2 regions of the Pseudomonas sp. NPDC087690 genome follow, and region 2 is predicted to be linked to the other one. Evidence: predicted binding sites of a transcription regulator. Region 2 holds the regulator's gene; the other holds the start of a gene.
The links. The regulator sigma-54, encoded in region 2, starts transcription at its own class of promoters, with help from an activator protein. The targets are predictions, from matches to a motif close to ANTGGCATNNANNTTGCTNT.

Region 1 (7,217 bases), on a different contig from region 2:
AAAACCGAACGAGGCTAGCTGAAGAATGCCAACCTCGCTCGGGATTATTTTACCAGTGACGGAAGGGCGGCATGGATAAGGGTTTTTTACGCTTGCTGAAACGATTCATCAGCGCTATAAAAAACCTACAAATCCAATAAAAGGCACGCTCATGACTTCGCTCAAACTCGCTGTTGCCCTCGCTACGATGGCGGCGGCTTCCCAGGCCATGGCTTGGGATTACGTCCTGCTCGACACCGACAAGCCCGCGCAAAACTGGTCCATTACCAGCGAGCAACTGGGCGTCAAAACCGACAAAGCCTTCTCCGTGACCCTGCGCACCCTGCACGGCGGTCGACAGGAGGGTGTGAGCATTGTCGACATCGATAACGGCACGATGAAGCTCTCGGTGGTGCCGACCCGCGGCATGAATGTCTTGCAGGCCACGGTCGGCGCTGTGCGCATGGGCTGGGATTCGCCGGTCAAGGACGTGGTCAATCCGGCCTTTATCGAGCTCAATGGCCGTGGCGGTCTGGGTTGGCTGGAAGGCTTCAACGAGCTGGTGACCCGCTGTGGTTACGAATGGGTCGGCCATCCGGGCATGGACAACGGTGAGCTGCTGACCCTGCACGGTCGCGCCGCGAACATCCCGGCCAGCAAGGTCACCCTGCACATCGACGAAAAACCGCCGTACGCCATCAGCCTGCGTGGCGAGCTGAAAGAGCAGGCGTTCAAGAAGGTCGATTTCTCTGTAGTGACCGAACTGGTCACGGTGCCGGGCAGCACAGCGTTCGCGCTGAACGATTCGCTGACCAACAATGGCGACTATCCGAAGGAATATCAGGCGCTGTATCACAGTAACTTCAGTACGCCGTTTCTTGAGCAAGGCGCCCGGTTTGCGGCACCGGTCAAACAGGTCTCGCCATTTAACGACAAGGCCAAGGCCGAATTGGCCGACTGGCAGACGTATCGCGGGCCAACCAAGGATTACGACGAGACGGTTTACAACGTCGTGCCCTACGCGGATGCCAAGGGTCAGACCCTCACCGTTTTGCATAACAAGGCGGGTAGCCTGGGTGTTTCTGTTGGCTTCAATACTCAACAGCTGCCGGTGTTTTCCTTGTGGAAAAACACCGATACCCAAGGGCAGGGCTACGTCACGGGTCTTGAACCAGGGACCAGTTTTTCCTACAACCGTCGTTATCAGCGGCCGTTGAGTTTGGTGCCGACCATCGCACCCAAAGAACACAAACAGTTCCAGATCAGCTACAGCCTGCTCGCGGACAAAGGTGCTGTGGATAATGCCTTGAAGCGTGTGACCGAAATTCAGGCCGGACGCGACACCGAAGTGCGGCAGACGCCGCTGGTTGATCTGACCGAGCATTAAGGTGTCGCTGGCCGGTATTGCAGCGCTTCGGCCAAGTGTTCGCGTTTGATTGCATCGACTTGCTCAAGGTCTGCCAGTGTCCGGGCGACCTTGAGCAGGCGATGGGCCGAGCGTAGGGATAGCGTTAAACGCTCACAGGCCGACTCCAACCAGGCTTCGTCGACTGTGGATAACTTGCAGTACTGCTTCAAACCCGGCAGATCGAGAAACGCATTGGCACAGCCTTGGCGCTTTTGCTGGCGCTCCCGCGCCTCGGCCACCAATGCGGCAGCGCTGGCGCTGTCCTCGCCGGGCTTAATCGCTGGGTTCAATGCCGTTGCCTCCCGCGCCACCGTCAGATGCAAATCAATCCGGTCCAGTAACGGTCCAGACAGCTTGTTGCGATAGCGCTGCACCATGTCCGGTGTGCACGAGCATTTGCCGCTCGGCTCGCCCAGATATCCACAGGGGCAGGGGTTCATCGCTGCGACCAGTTGAAAGCGCGCGGGAAAACGCACGCGATCCTTGGCCCGGGCGATCACGATGAATCCCGACTCCAAAGGCTCCCTTAAAACCTCCAGAACCTTGCGATCAAACTCCGGCAATTCATCGAGAAACAGCACACCATGGTGGGCGAGGGTGATTTCGCCGGGTTGTGGTTTCGAGCTGCCACCAACGAGTGCCGGCCCTGATGCCGAGTGGTGCGGTTGACGGAAGGGGCGCTGCGGCCAATGGGTCAGCGGGGCGCCACTGGCGACTGACTGAATCGCCGCCACCTCCAGTGCTTCACTCTCGGCCAGCGGCGGCAACAGCCCCGGCAGGCGACTCGCCAACAATGTCTTACCCGTCCCCGGCGGCCCGCTGAACAACAAGTTATGGGCACCCGCAGCAGCAATCAGCAACGCTCGTTTGGCCGCCACTTGCCCTTGCACTTCATTCAAGTCGGGATAAGGCTTGCTGGCGTGCATCAATCCATCGGATACATAGGGCTCAACCGGCGTATGCCCATTGAAATGCGCCACCGCCTCGAGCAGATGATCCACCGCAAACACCTTCAACCCCGAAGCCAGGCAGGCCTCCTCGGCATTCGCTCGCGGCACCACCAGCGCCCGCCCCGCCTTGCGCGCCGCCAATGCTGCCGGTAGCACCCCGCGCACCGGCCGCACTGCTCCGGACAATGCCAATTCGCCGAGGCACTCCACATCATCGAGAGTCAGCGTCGGCACTTGCACACTCGCCGACAGAATCCCCAAGGCAATCGCCAGATCAAACCGCCCGCCATCCTTGGGCAGATCCGCCGGCGCCAGATTCAAAGTGATCCGCCGCGCCGGAAACTGCAGCCCGGAATTGATGATCGCGCTGCGCACCCGATCCTTGCTCTCCTTCACCGCTGCCTCGGGCAGGCCGACCATGGTCAGCGACGGCAGACCGTTGGCCAGATGGACTTCGACGGTGACAGCGGGGGCTTCCACGCCAATCTGGGCGCGACTGTGGACGATGGAGAGGGACATGGTCGTTCCTTGAGCTGAATCGGGGAGCCGCTTCCTGCGGGTTTTTGAAGGGTAGTCTGGGGAGAGGGCGTTGGTCGGACAGTTTTAAGGGCAAACTTTCACTGGATGTTGCCGGAGGCGGACATTTGAGCTGGCTAGCTCATGGTCGGCGTAGGCACTCCGCAAATAGTTCGGTGCTTTCACATGGATGCTTCGCAGTGGCTTCCATGAGGTAAACGTGGATTAAGGGTCATACCCCATAAAAATCGAGACGAAAAAAAACCGCCTTGAGAAAGCGGTTTTTTATATGCAGGCTTCGGTGAGGCCAAGGCCTGCGCATCCTTAGCGGACACACTCGTGTTGCCCGAGATTATGCATATTTGACCGGTGGCGCAAGCATCATTGAAATTTCAGCCAATCAATCGATTAAAAGATTCGAGGACCGACATCGGTTTGCCGGCACATGATAACGACTTGATACAGCTTGTTTAAATGCCACGGCCGGACAGCGAATACCATTCGCCGTGACGATGCCCACTCATCGAGTGTTCGCAAAGTGTGGCCGGGAGCGAAAAAATTTCATGTTCCTCGACACGGTTTGAGACCCGTGCCGGTGCTGATCTTGGGGAGCCCACACCCGGCCGCCTTGGCGGACACACTCGTGTGTAGTCCCGAAGGTGTTCGTACGCCGGAAAGTGCATCGGAGGTTTGGCCCCACGCAAGGAGGGCCAAAGTATGTCTAAGTTTCTTAAACATATGTGGCGCCTCGTCAGTATCGCGTTATGGGCTTTTCGCCTGTACGAGATTCTGCGAGACCGTTGGAATAATTCGTTGTAAGGATTGATCTGACGGAAACCGCTCCTGCCTCGGCAGGAGCGGTTTTATTGGCCTTTCGACATACATACTTCGAATGTTTGCCAAGAACGGGAAGGTCGTGCCGACCTTCAATCGCTAGCAGGCTAGCTCCCACAGGGAATTGCGGGGTTATTCGGCTGGCGGCGTCAGCTTCGCTTCCAGCTCGGCAACCTTCGCCTCAAGGCTCTCCAGCCGTGCCCGAGTGCGCGCCAACACAACCATCTGGCTATCAAACTCTTCACGGCTGACCAGGTCGAGTTTGCTGAAGGCGCTTTGCAGCAGCATCTTGAACTGGCTTTCGATTTCGGCTTTCGGCAGCGGGGTGTCGCCGTTGAACAGGCGGGAGGCGGTGCCGCTCAGGGCGTCGAGGAAGTCTTTGGGCGCGAGCATGGTGGATGTCCTGGAAACAATGGCCGGCAGTGTATCACGCAGTGTCTATAGTCAATCCCGTGGTCAGGGATGCACGCTTTTCGCGCAGGCGGACGGACGGCGACGCACCGTTGTTGTGCGTATCCGCTGGGCCTTTCGCACGGGATGGCTTGCAGCAGCGGCCAAGGGCTTGAAATCAGGGGATTTTGGCGAGATGGCAAGGTTTCTGCTTAGTCACCTTCGACCCATGCACTGATGCAGTCGCTGTGACGAATGCAGTGCGGCAGACGAAGCGGGGAGTTTCGTCGGCAGCGGTTAGCTGGCGTCAGTCGGGCAGGTACGGCCGACGATGCGTTACAAAGCCAGGCACTGCGCTTAGACTTGAGTCGGGTTTGTTTTCCTGGGGCAAGTCCACCAATTCGGGAGAGAGTTTCATGAAGCTAGTCACTGCCATCATCAAGCCGTTCAAGTTGGACGACGTGCGCGAGTCGCTGTCCGAAATCGGCGTGCAGGGCATTACCGTTACTGAAGTCAAAGTCTTCGGCCGGCAGAAGGGTCACACCGATCTGTATCGCGGCGCGGAATATGTGGTCGATTTTCTGCCCAAGGTGAAAATCGACGTGGCCATCGACGACAAGGATCTGGATCGGGTTATCGAGGCGATAACCAAAGCGGCCAACACCGGCAAGATCGGTGACGGCAAGATCTTCGTGGTCAATCTGGAACAGGCGATTCGCATCCGTACCGGCGAAACCGATACCGACGCGATTTAAACGCCGCCACAAACCCCAACGCCCCAGGAGAAAACAATATGACTCTGCGTAAATTCGCAGGGCTAGGAGCCCTGTTGTCTATCGTAATGCCAAGCCTTGCTATGGCGGCAGACGAAGTGGCGGCCCCGGTCCTCAATTCCGGCGACACGGCCTGGATGCTCACCTCGACGGCACTCGTGCTGTTCATGACCATCCCCGGCCTGGCGCTGTTCTACGGCGGCATGGTTCGCTCGAAAAACATTCTTTCCGTGATGATGCAGTGCTTCGCCATTACCGGTCTGATCAGCATCCTGTGGGTCATTTATGGCTACAGCATTGCGTTCGACACCACCGGCATGGAGCAGGGCGTTGTCAATTTCAACTCGTTCTTCGGCGGCATGGGCAAGGCGTTCCTCGCCGGTGTCACGCCTTCGAGCCTGACCGGTCCTGCGGCGTTGTTCCCTGAGGCGGTGTTCATCACCTTCCAGATGACCTTCGCGATCATCACCCCGGCGCTGATCGTCGGTGCGTTCGCCGAGCGGATGAAGTTCTCCGCGATGCTGATCTTCATGGCTATCTGGTTCACCCTGGTTTATGCACCGATCGCGCACATGGTCTGGTCCGGCAACGGCGGCCTGATGTGGGACTGGGGCGTACTCGACTTCGCGGGCGGCACCGTGGTGCACATCAACGCCGGTGTGGCCGGCCTGATTGCCTGCCTGGTGTTGGGCAAGCGTAAAGGCTTCCCGACCACCCCGATGGCTCCGCACAATCTCGGTTACACCCTGATGGGCGCAGCGATGCTGTGGGTCGGCTGGTTCGGCTTCAACGCCGGTTCCGCTGCGGCGGCCAACGGCACCGCCGGCATGGCGATGCTGGTCACTCAAATCGCTACCGCTGCGGCCGCGCTGGGCTGGATGTTTGCCGAGTGGGTCACCCACGGCAAGCCAAGCGCACTGGGTATCGCCTCGGGTGTGGTTGCCGGTCTGGTCGCGATCACTCCGGCTGCCGGCACCGTGGGCCCGATGGGCGCACTGGTGATCGGTCTGGCCGCAGGTGTGGTGTGCTTCTTCTGCGCCACCACCCTGAAACGCAAACTCGGTTATGACGATTCCCTGGACGCGTTCGGCGTGCACGGTATCGGCGGTATCCTCGGTGCGATTCTGACCGGTGTGTTTGCAGCTCCCGCTCTGGGTGGCTTCGGCACCGTTACCGATATCGGTGCGCAAGTGTGGATTCAGGTCAAAGGCGTGGGCTTCACGGTGATCTACACCGCGATCGTCACCTTCATCATCCTCAAAGTCCTGGACGCCGTGATGGGTCTGCGTGTGACCGAGGAAGAAGAGTCGGTCGGTCTCGATCTGGCACAACACAACGAACGCGGCTACAACCTGTAAGTACGCGCATCAAAAAAACTTGCCCGGTTCGCCGGGCATTTTTTTGTCTGGAATTTGTCATTGAGAGAGAAGCTGAAAGGATTTTTCGTACGCCTTTAGTCGTGTTTACGACGGCGGTTTTTCACCGGCCAATGGCTTACATCATTGAGCGAATATTAGGGCCTTTGTTTTTTCCCAGAGCGCGCTAGAATGCGCCCCGAACGTGCGGAGAACTGTATGTGGCAACAGACTCTGATAACCCTGCGGGCACGGCCCCGGGGCTTTCATCTGGTAACGGACGAGTTACTCGCGGGGCTGCCTGAACTCAGGGAGTGCCGGGTCGGTCTGTTGCATTTGTGGCTGCAGCATACCTCGGCGTCGTTGACCATCAACGAGAACGCCGATCCGGCGGTCCGTCGCGACTTCGAACGATTTTTCAATCGTCTGATCCCACAAGGAACAGACGGCTATGAGCATAACGACGAAGGCCTGGACGACCTCCCGGCGCACTTCAAGGCCAGCGTGCTTGGTTGCCAGGTCAGTCTGCCGGTTTCGGCAGGCCGTCTGGCACTGGGGACCTGGCAAGGCGTTTATCTGGGCGAGCACCGTGATCATGGCGGTGCTCGAAAAGTCCTCGCCACCTTGCACGGTGATGGGGCGTAAACCGTTGGTCATCAATGGTTACTGATTTTTTAACGGCGACTTTCGACAGTTGCCAAAGCTGGTCTATAACTAATCTGCTTTTCGCAAGTCATGAGGTAGAACATGAGCGACGATGATCTGGAAAACGACGACCTCGAAGTAGGCGACGAAGACGAGGCCGAGGAAGGCCTGGAAGCGGCAGCGGAAGACGTTGCCGATGACGATGGCGGCGACGATACGCCGGCCCCGGCTGCCAAAGGCAAAGCCAAGGCTGCGGTGTCGGTAGACGAGTTGCCGAGCATTGAAGCCAAGAACAAGGAGCGCGACGCCCTGGCCAAGGCCATGGAAGAGTTCCTGTCTCGCGGCGGCAAGGTTCAGGAAGTGGAGG
Region 2 (7,217 bases):
ATGAACGCGCAGGGGAAAAGCGACGTTCTCGAAAACATCGAGGTCGGTGAACAGCGCGCCGCTCTGGAACAGCACACCCATATGCTTGCGCGCATCGAACAGATCACTGCGCGACAGCTTCGGCAGGTTCTGGCCGTTGACCCAGACTTCGCCGCTGGTTGGGCGCAACTGTGCGCCCATCAACCGCAGCAGCGTGGTCTTGCCACACCCGGAAGGTCCCATGATGCCGGTGACCTTGCCGCGCGGGATGCGAATATCGACGTTATTGAAAATGCTGCGCGCACCGCGCTTGAAGGAGACTCCCTTCAGCTCGACCGCGTAGGCGTTATCGGCACTCATCTAAACTCCTTGCGATGCAGCCTCTCACTCGGACGCCTGGCTTTCCTGAGAAAGCACATACCCTCCGGGCAGGCCGAACTGGCGGCGAACTATATCACTGCAAAGGCCAAGCGCCCAAGGTCTGTGCCGGCCTGTGTTCGGCGATCTGACAGGGTTGGAGCGGCTTTTTCAGGGTTTTGGTAACGAGGAATGACAAAGCACGACGAACTTGCGTGAGGCTTTGCAACATAACCGCTATAATCGCCGCCTTTTCATCGGGCTATACGATTTCTGACATGAGCCAATCCAGCGACCTGATTCAATCGGCACAACGCACCATTCGCCTCGAAGTGGAAGCCGTACAAGGCTTGTTGCCCCATATCGACGCCGATTTCGTACGCGCTTGCGAGATGATTCTGGCCAGCAAGGGCCGTGTGGTCGTAGTCGGCATGGGTAAATCCGGGCATGTCGGCAACAAGATTGCCGCGACGCTTGCCAGCACTGGCACTCCGGCTTTTTTCGTACATCCAGCCGAAGCCAGTCACGGCGACATGGGCATGATTACCCGCGACGACGTGATTCTGGCCCTGTCGAACTCAGGCTCGACCAACGAAATCGTCACCCTGCTGCCGCTGATCAAACGACTGGGCATCCAGCTGATCAGCGTCACCGGCAACCCGCAATCGCCGCTGGCCAAGGCTGCCGAAGTCAACCTCAACGTTCACGTCGAGCATGAAGCCTGCCCACTGAACCTGGCACCGACCTCATCGACGACAGCGGCACTGGTGATGGGTGATGCGCTCGCCGTAGCGTTGCTCGAAGCGCGCGGTTTCACTGCCGAAGATTTCGCCTTTTCTCATCCGGGTGGCGCGCTGGGCCGTCGCCTGCTGCTGAAAGTGGAGAACGTCATGCACGCCGGCCAGGAGCTGCCGCAAGTACAACGCGGTACGCTGCTCAAGGACGCACTGATGGAAATGACCCGTAAAGGTCTGGGCATGACCGCCATTCTCGAAGCCGATGGCAAGCTCGCCGGGATCTTCACCGACGGCGATTTGCGCCGCACGCTGGATCGCAGCATCGACATCCGCAGCGCCACCATCGACCAGGTGATGACCGCGCACGGCAAGACCGCCCGGCCCGAGATGCTCGCCGCCGAGGCCCTGAAAATCATGGAAGACCATCGAATCAACGCATTGGTAGTCGTCGACGAAGAAGATCGCCCGATTGGCGCCTTCAACCTCTCCGATCTGCTGCGCGCAGGAGTCATGTAAATGAGCACCGATCTGCTGCAACGCGGCAAAGCGATCAAACTGGCGGTTTTCGACGTTGACGGCGTCCTCACCGACGGGCGCCTGTACTTCCTTGAAGACGGCAGCGAATTCAAAACCTTCAACACCCTCGACGGCCAAGGCATCAAAATGTTGATGAACGCCGGCGTGCAGACCGCCATCATCAGCGGTCGCAAGACTCCGGTGGTCGAACGGCGCGCAAAAAATCTCGGCATCCCGCACCTGTTTCAGGGGCGTGAAGACAAATTGGTGGTTCTCGACGGTCTTCTCGAGCAACTGGGCCTAAGCTATGAACAGGTCGCCTACCTCGGTGACGACCTGCCCGACCTGCCGGTGATCCGCCGCGTAGGCCTGGGCATGGCTGTCGCCAACGCTGCCGATTTCGTCCGCGAACACGCCCACGGCGTTACTTGCGCCCGTGGTGGCGAAGGTGCTGCACGCGAATTCTGCGAATTGATCCTGCGCGCCCAGGGCCGCCTCGATGCGGCCAACGCCGCGTACCTGTGAGCCAAACCATGTTTAGCAAAAAATTTCGCAACTTCCTGCTGTTCGGCTGCATTGCTGCGTTGTTCGCAGCGGTAGGCTACTGGAACATCAGCCCGGAGCGCTTCCTCGACAAGCCTCCGGTCTCGTCCGTGGACACCCCGATCGACTGGTACGCGACCAACACGCATACCCTGCAATACCTGCCGGACGGTAAAGTGCAATACGAAATGACCTCCGACAAGGCCGAGCACGTCAAGGCGACCGACATCACCCTGGTCACCAAACCCGACCTGAACATGTACCGCGGCACCGATTTTCCGTGGCACGTGACCAGTGAGCGTGGCGAAGTGAACTCGGGCGGCACCGAAGTCGAATTGATCGACTCCGTACGCGTCAAACGCACCGATGAAAAGAAGCGCGACACGCTGATCACTTCCACCCGCATGACAGTGTTCCCGCAGCAGCAATATGCGCAGACCGAGCAACCCGTTAGAATCGACGGCGCTGGCGGTGTATCAACTGGCGTTGGAATGAAAGCGTACCTGAAGGAAAGCAGGATACACCTGCTATCGAACGTAAGAGGACAGTATGAGGCTCGTTAAAACCCTCCCTATTTTGCTCAGTCTGGGCGCAGCACTGGGAAGCGTGAGCGCCTGGGCTCTGCCGAACGATCAAGAGCAGCCAATCCGCATTCAGGCCGACGATGCCCAACTGGACGACAAGAATGGCGTTGCCACCTATAAAGGTGACGTGATCATCACCCAGGGCTCGATGAAGGTTACCGGCAATACCGTGACCATCACGCGCACCCCGACCGGTGATATCGACGTGGTGACTTCGGTCGGCAACCTCGCCTACTTCGAACAACTGCAGACCGCTGGCGATACCAAGCCTGTTCAAGGCTGGGGCGTGACGATCCAGTATCACGCCGCGCAAAACCGCGTCGTGCTGATCGACAAGGCCAAGGTTGTCGACAAGGACAACAACACGACTCAGGGCGAGAAAATCGTCTACGACACCGTGAAGAAACTGGCCAGCGCCGGTCGCGCTACCGGTAGCAAGGTCACCGAAGCGCGTCCGCGTATCGACATGGTGATCCAGCCGAAGAAGAAAACCGACGAGAAAACCCAGTAATGGCAACTCTGAAAGCTCAGCACCTGGCCAAGGCCTACAAAAGCCGCCAGGTCGTGCGTGACGTCAGCCTGTCGATCGACAGCGGCCAGATCGTCGGCCTGCTTGGCCCCAACGGCGCCGGCAAGACCACGTGCTTCTACATGATCGTCGGCCTGGTGCAGGCAGATCAGGGCCGCGTGCTGATCGATGACCTGGACGTCAGCCACCAGCCAATGCACGGTCGTGCCAAGGCCGGTATCGGCTATCTGCCGCAAGAAGCGTCGATCTTCCGCAAACTGTCGGTGGCCGACAACATCATGGCCATCCTCGAGACCCGTCAGGAACTCGACAAGGCCGGTCGTCGCAAGGAGCTGGAAAGCCTGCTGCAGGAATTCCACATCAGCCACATCCGCGACAACCTCGGCATGAGCCTGTCCGGTGGTGAGCGCCGCCGGGTGGAAATCGCCCGTGCACTGGCGACTGCACCGAAATTCATCCTGCTCGACGAACCGTTCGCCGGTGTCGACCCGATTTCGGTCGGCGACATCAAGCAGATCATCCACCATCTCAAGGCCAAGGGTATCGGTGTGTTGATCACCGACCACAACGTGCGTGAGACGCTGGATATCTGCGAAACCGCTTACATCGTCAACGACGGTCAGCTGATCGCCGAAGGTGACGCAGAAACCATCCTGGCCAACGATCTGGTCAAGGAAGTCTACCTGGGTCACGAGTTCCGTCTGTAAGCATGCTGGTGCCCCCGGTGAGCTGCGAGGGCGCTGTATCGATGAAGCAGCCTTTTTATACGCTTTGATTGTTACAGCGCTCCAGGCAAGCACCTCGCCTCTAAGGTCTTCAGCGCTCGCTTGAGTGATGCGTCAATAAAGTTTTCTATCTTTTTATTGTTACAGCGCTCTAGGCAAACACTTCAGTTTCAGGCATATAATTTGCTTAAGTTTGGCGCTCCGGCGCCCTGTAGTGGATGGCGCATAGCGCCGGCGAATAAGGTGTTAAGCCCCTGCCATGAAACCATCGCTAGTCTTGAGAATGGGCCAGCAGCTGACGATGACACCGCAGCTGCAACAGGCCATCCGTCTGCTCCAATTGTCGACCCTGGATCTGCAACAGGAAATCCAGGAGGCTCTGGAATCCAATCCGATGCTCGAACGCCAGGAAGAAGGCGACGACTTCGACAATTCCGATCCGATGGCCGACAACGTCGAGCAGAAGCCCAACACCGAAATCCAGGAACCCTCCTATCAGGAAACGGCCCCGACGGTAGATAACCTCGAGGACGGCGAATGGAACGAACGCATTCCCAATGAGCTTCCGGTCGACACGGCCTGGGAAGACGTCTACCAGACCAGCGCCAGCAGCCTGCCCAGCAGCGATGACGACGAATGGGACTTCACCACCCGCACCTCCGCCGGCGAAAGCCTGCAAAGCCATCTGCTGTGGCAATTGAACCTGGCCCCCATGTCCGACACCGATCGACTGATCGCTGTGACCCTGATCGATTGCATCAATAATCAGGGCTACCTGGACGAAACCCTCGAAGAAATTCTCGAAGCTTTCGACCCGGAACTGGACATTGAACTGGACGAGATCGAAGCCGTCCTGCACCGCATCCAGCAGTTTGAACCGGCCGGTATCGGTGCACGCAACCTCGGCGAATGCCTGCTGCTGCAATTGCGCCAGTTGTCTGCCAAGACCCCGTGGCTGGCAGAAGCCAAACGCCTGGTCAGCGACTACATCGACCTGCTCGGCAGCCGCGACTACAGCCAGCTGATGCGCCGCATGAAGCTCAAGGAAGATGAACTGCGTCAGGTCATCGAACTGGTCCAGAGCCTCAATCCACGCCCTGGCTCGCAGATCGAGTCCAGCGAAGCCGAATACGTCGTCCCCGACGTCATCGTGCGCAAGGACAACGAACGCTGGCTGGTCGAGTTGAATCAGGAGTCGGTGCCGCGCCTGCGGGTCAACGCGCAGTACGCCGGTTTCGTGCGCCGCGCCGACACCAGTGCCGACAACACTTTCATGCGCAATCAGTTGCAGGAAGCCCGCTGGTTCATCAAGAGCCTGCAGAGCCGCAACGAAACCCTGATGAAAGTTGCCACCCAGATCGTCGAGCATCAGCGCGGTTTTCTCGAGTACGGCGACGAAGCCATGAAACCGCTGGTCCTGCATGACATCGCCGAAGCGGTCGGCATGCACGAGTCGACGATTTCCCGGGTGACCACACAGAAATTCATGCATACCCCGCGCGGTATTTATGAACTGAAATACTTTTTCTCCAGCCACGTCAGCACCTCCGAGGGCGGCGAATGCTCGTCCACGGCGATCCGCGCGATCATCAAAAAACTGGTTGCAGCGGAAAATCAGAAAAAGCCGTTGAGTGACAGCAAGATCGCTGGTTTACTGGAGGCACAAGGCATTCAGGTGGCTCGCCGCACCGTCGCCAAGTACCGCGAATCTCTCGGGATCGCGCCGTCGAGCGAACGCAAGCGGTTGATGTAAGCCACGTTACAGCGTTCCAGTGGCAGGCTATCCCGCCTGCCGCTTTATGCACTGGCAACGAAGGAGAAGCTGTATGCAAGTCAACATCAGTGGACACCAACTGGAAGTGACCCAACCTCTGCGTTCCTACATCGAGGAAAAACTCCAACGACTGGAGCGCCATTTCGACAAGATCACCAACGTGCAAGTCACGATGTGCGTCGAAAAGCTGAAGCAGAAAATCGAAGCCACCTTGCATATACCCGGCAGCGAAGTGGTCGCCAACGCAGAAGATACCGACATGTATGCTGCGATCGACTCACTGACCGACAAGCTGGATCGCCAACTCAAAAAGCATAAGGAAAAGACCCAGAGCCTCCTTCAGGGCGCGACCGGTCGTTAACATCCCTAACCCATGATCCGACTTGAAACCATCCTGACCCCCGGCCGTTCCCAAGTGAACGCGCCGGGCGGCAGCAAGAAAAAAGCCCTCGAACAGATTGCCAACCTGATCCATCGCGAAGTGCCGGATCTGGCGATGCAAGATGTCTTCGAGGCGTTGATTGCCCGTGAAAAACTCGGTTCTACCGGTTTTGGCAACGGCATCGCCATTCCACACTGTCGCCTCAAGGGCTGTGAAGCGCCGGTCAGTGCGCTGATGCACCTTGAAGCCCCTATCGATTTCGACGCCATCGATGGCGCTCCGGTTGACCTGCTGTTCGTATTGCTGGTGCCCGAAGCTGCGACCGATGCGCACCTGGAGTTGCTCCGTCAGATCGCCAGCATGCTGGATCGCAAGGAAGTGCGCGACAGACTGCGCAGCGCCCAGACAAACGAAGCCTTGTATCAGGTTGTCCTGGACGAGCAAAGCGGGCAGTAATCATGCGTTTGATCATCGTCAGTGGCCGTTCCGGCTCGGGTAAAAGCACCGCACTGGATGTTCTCGAGGACAACGGTTACTACTGCATCGACAACCTGCCGGCGGGATTGCTGCCAGAATTGGCAGAGCGCGCCCTGATCCACACCGAACTGGCGCAACCGCTGGTGGCGGTGTCGATCGATGCGCGTAACCTGCCTAGTCATCTGTCGCGTTTTCCCGAACTGCTTGAAGATGCCCGAAGCAAGCATATTCAGTGCGATGTCCTGTATCTGGATGCCGACGAGGAAACCCTGCTCAAGCGTTTTTCCGAGACTCGCCGCCGCCACCCCTTGAGCAATGCCAATCGCTCACTGGCCGAAGCGATCCACGACGAAACCGCTCTGCTCGGCCCGATTGCCGATCTCGCCGACCTGAAAATCAATACCACCAATCTGAACCTTTATCAGTTGCGCGACACCCTCAAGCTGCGCTTGCTGAATCAACCGGAGCCGGGCACCGCCTTTCTGGTCGAATCATTCGGTTTCAAGCGCGGCATGCCGGTCGATGCCGACCTGGTGTTTGACGTGCGCTGCCTGCCTAACCCGTACTGGAAGCCGGAACTGCGCGAGCAATCCGGTCTTGATGCACCAGTGGCC

Region 1: glnK (P-II family nitrogen regulator) is a predicted target of sigma-54. The motif match lies at 4,273-4,292, and genes of this name have one in related genera.

What each region holds. Positions count from the first base shown of each region.
Region 1 covers NZ_JBIUVX010000011.1:88,230-95,446, reverse strand. Annotated here, with positions in the region: gene ACIPIZ_RS14375 (aldose 1-epimerase family protein) at 152-1,366, shown strand; gene ACIPIZ_RS14370 (YifB family Mg chelatase-like AAA ATPase) at 1,363-2,856, opposite strand; gene ACIPIZ_RS14365 (accessory factor UbiK family protein) at 3,820-4,080, opposite strand; gene glnK (P-II family nitrogen regulator) at 4,494-4,832, shown strand; gene ACIPIZ_RS14355 (ammonium transporter) at 4,871-6,208, shown strand; gene ACIPIZ_RS14350 (secondary thiamine-phosphate synthase enzyme YjbQ) at 6,425-6,850, shown strand; gene sutA (transcriptional regulator SutA) at 6,953-7,217, shown strand, end outside.
Region 2 covers NZ_JBIUVX010000005.1:17,732-24,948, reverse strand. Annotated here, with positions in the region: gene ACIPIZ_RS09430 (ATP-binding cassette domain-containing protein) at 1-339, opposite strand, end outside; gene ACIPIZ_RS09425 (KpsF/GutQ family sugar-phosphate isomerase) at 615-1,589, shown strand; gene ACIPIZ_RS09420 (HAD family hydrolase) at 1,590-2,114, shown strand; gene lptC (LPS export ABC transporter periplasmic protein LptC) at 2,123-2,695, shown strand; gene lptA (lipopolysaccharide transport periplasmic protein LptA) at 2,682-3,227, shown strand; gene lptB (LPS export ABC transporter ATP-binding protein) at 3,227-3,952, shown strand; gene ACIPIZ_RS09400 (RNA polymerase factor sigma-54) at 4,230-5,723, shown strand; gene hpf (ribosome hibernation-promoting factor, HPF/YfiA family) at 5,797-6,105, shown strand; gene ptsN (PTS IIA-like nitrogen regulatory protein PtsN) at 6,118-6,582, shown strand; gene rapZ (RNase adapter RapZ) at 6,585-7,217, shown strand, end outside.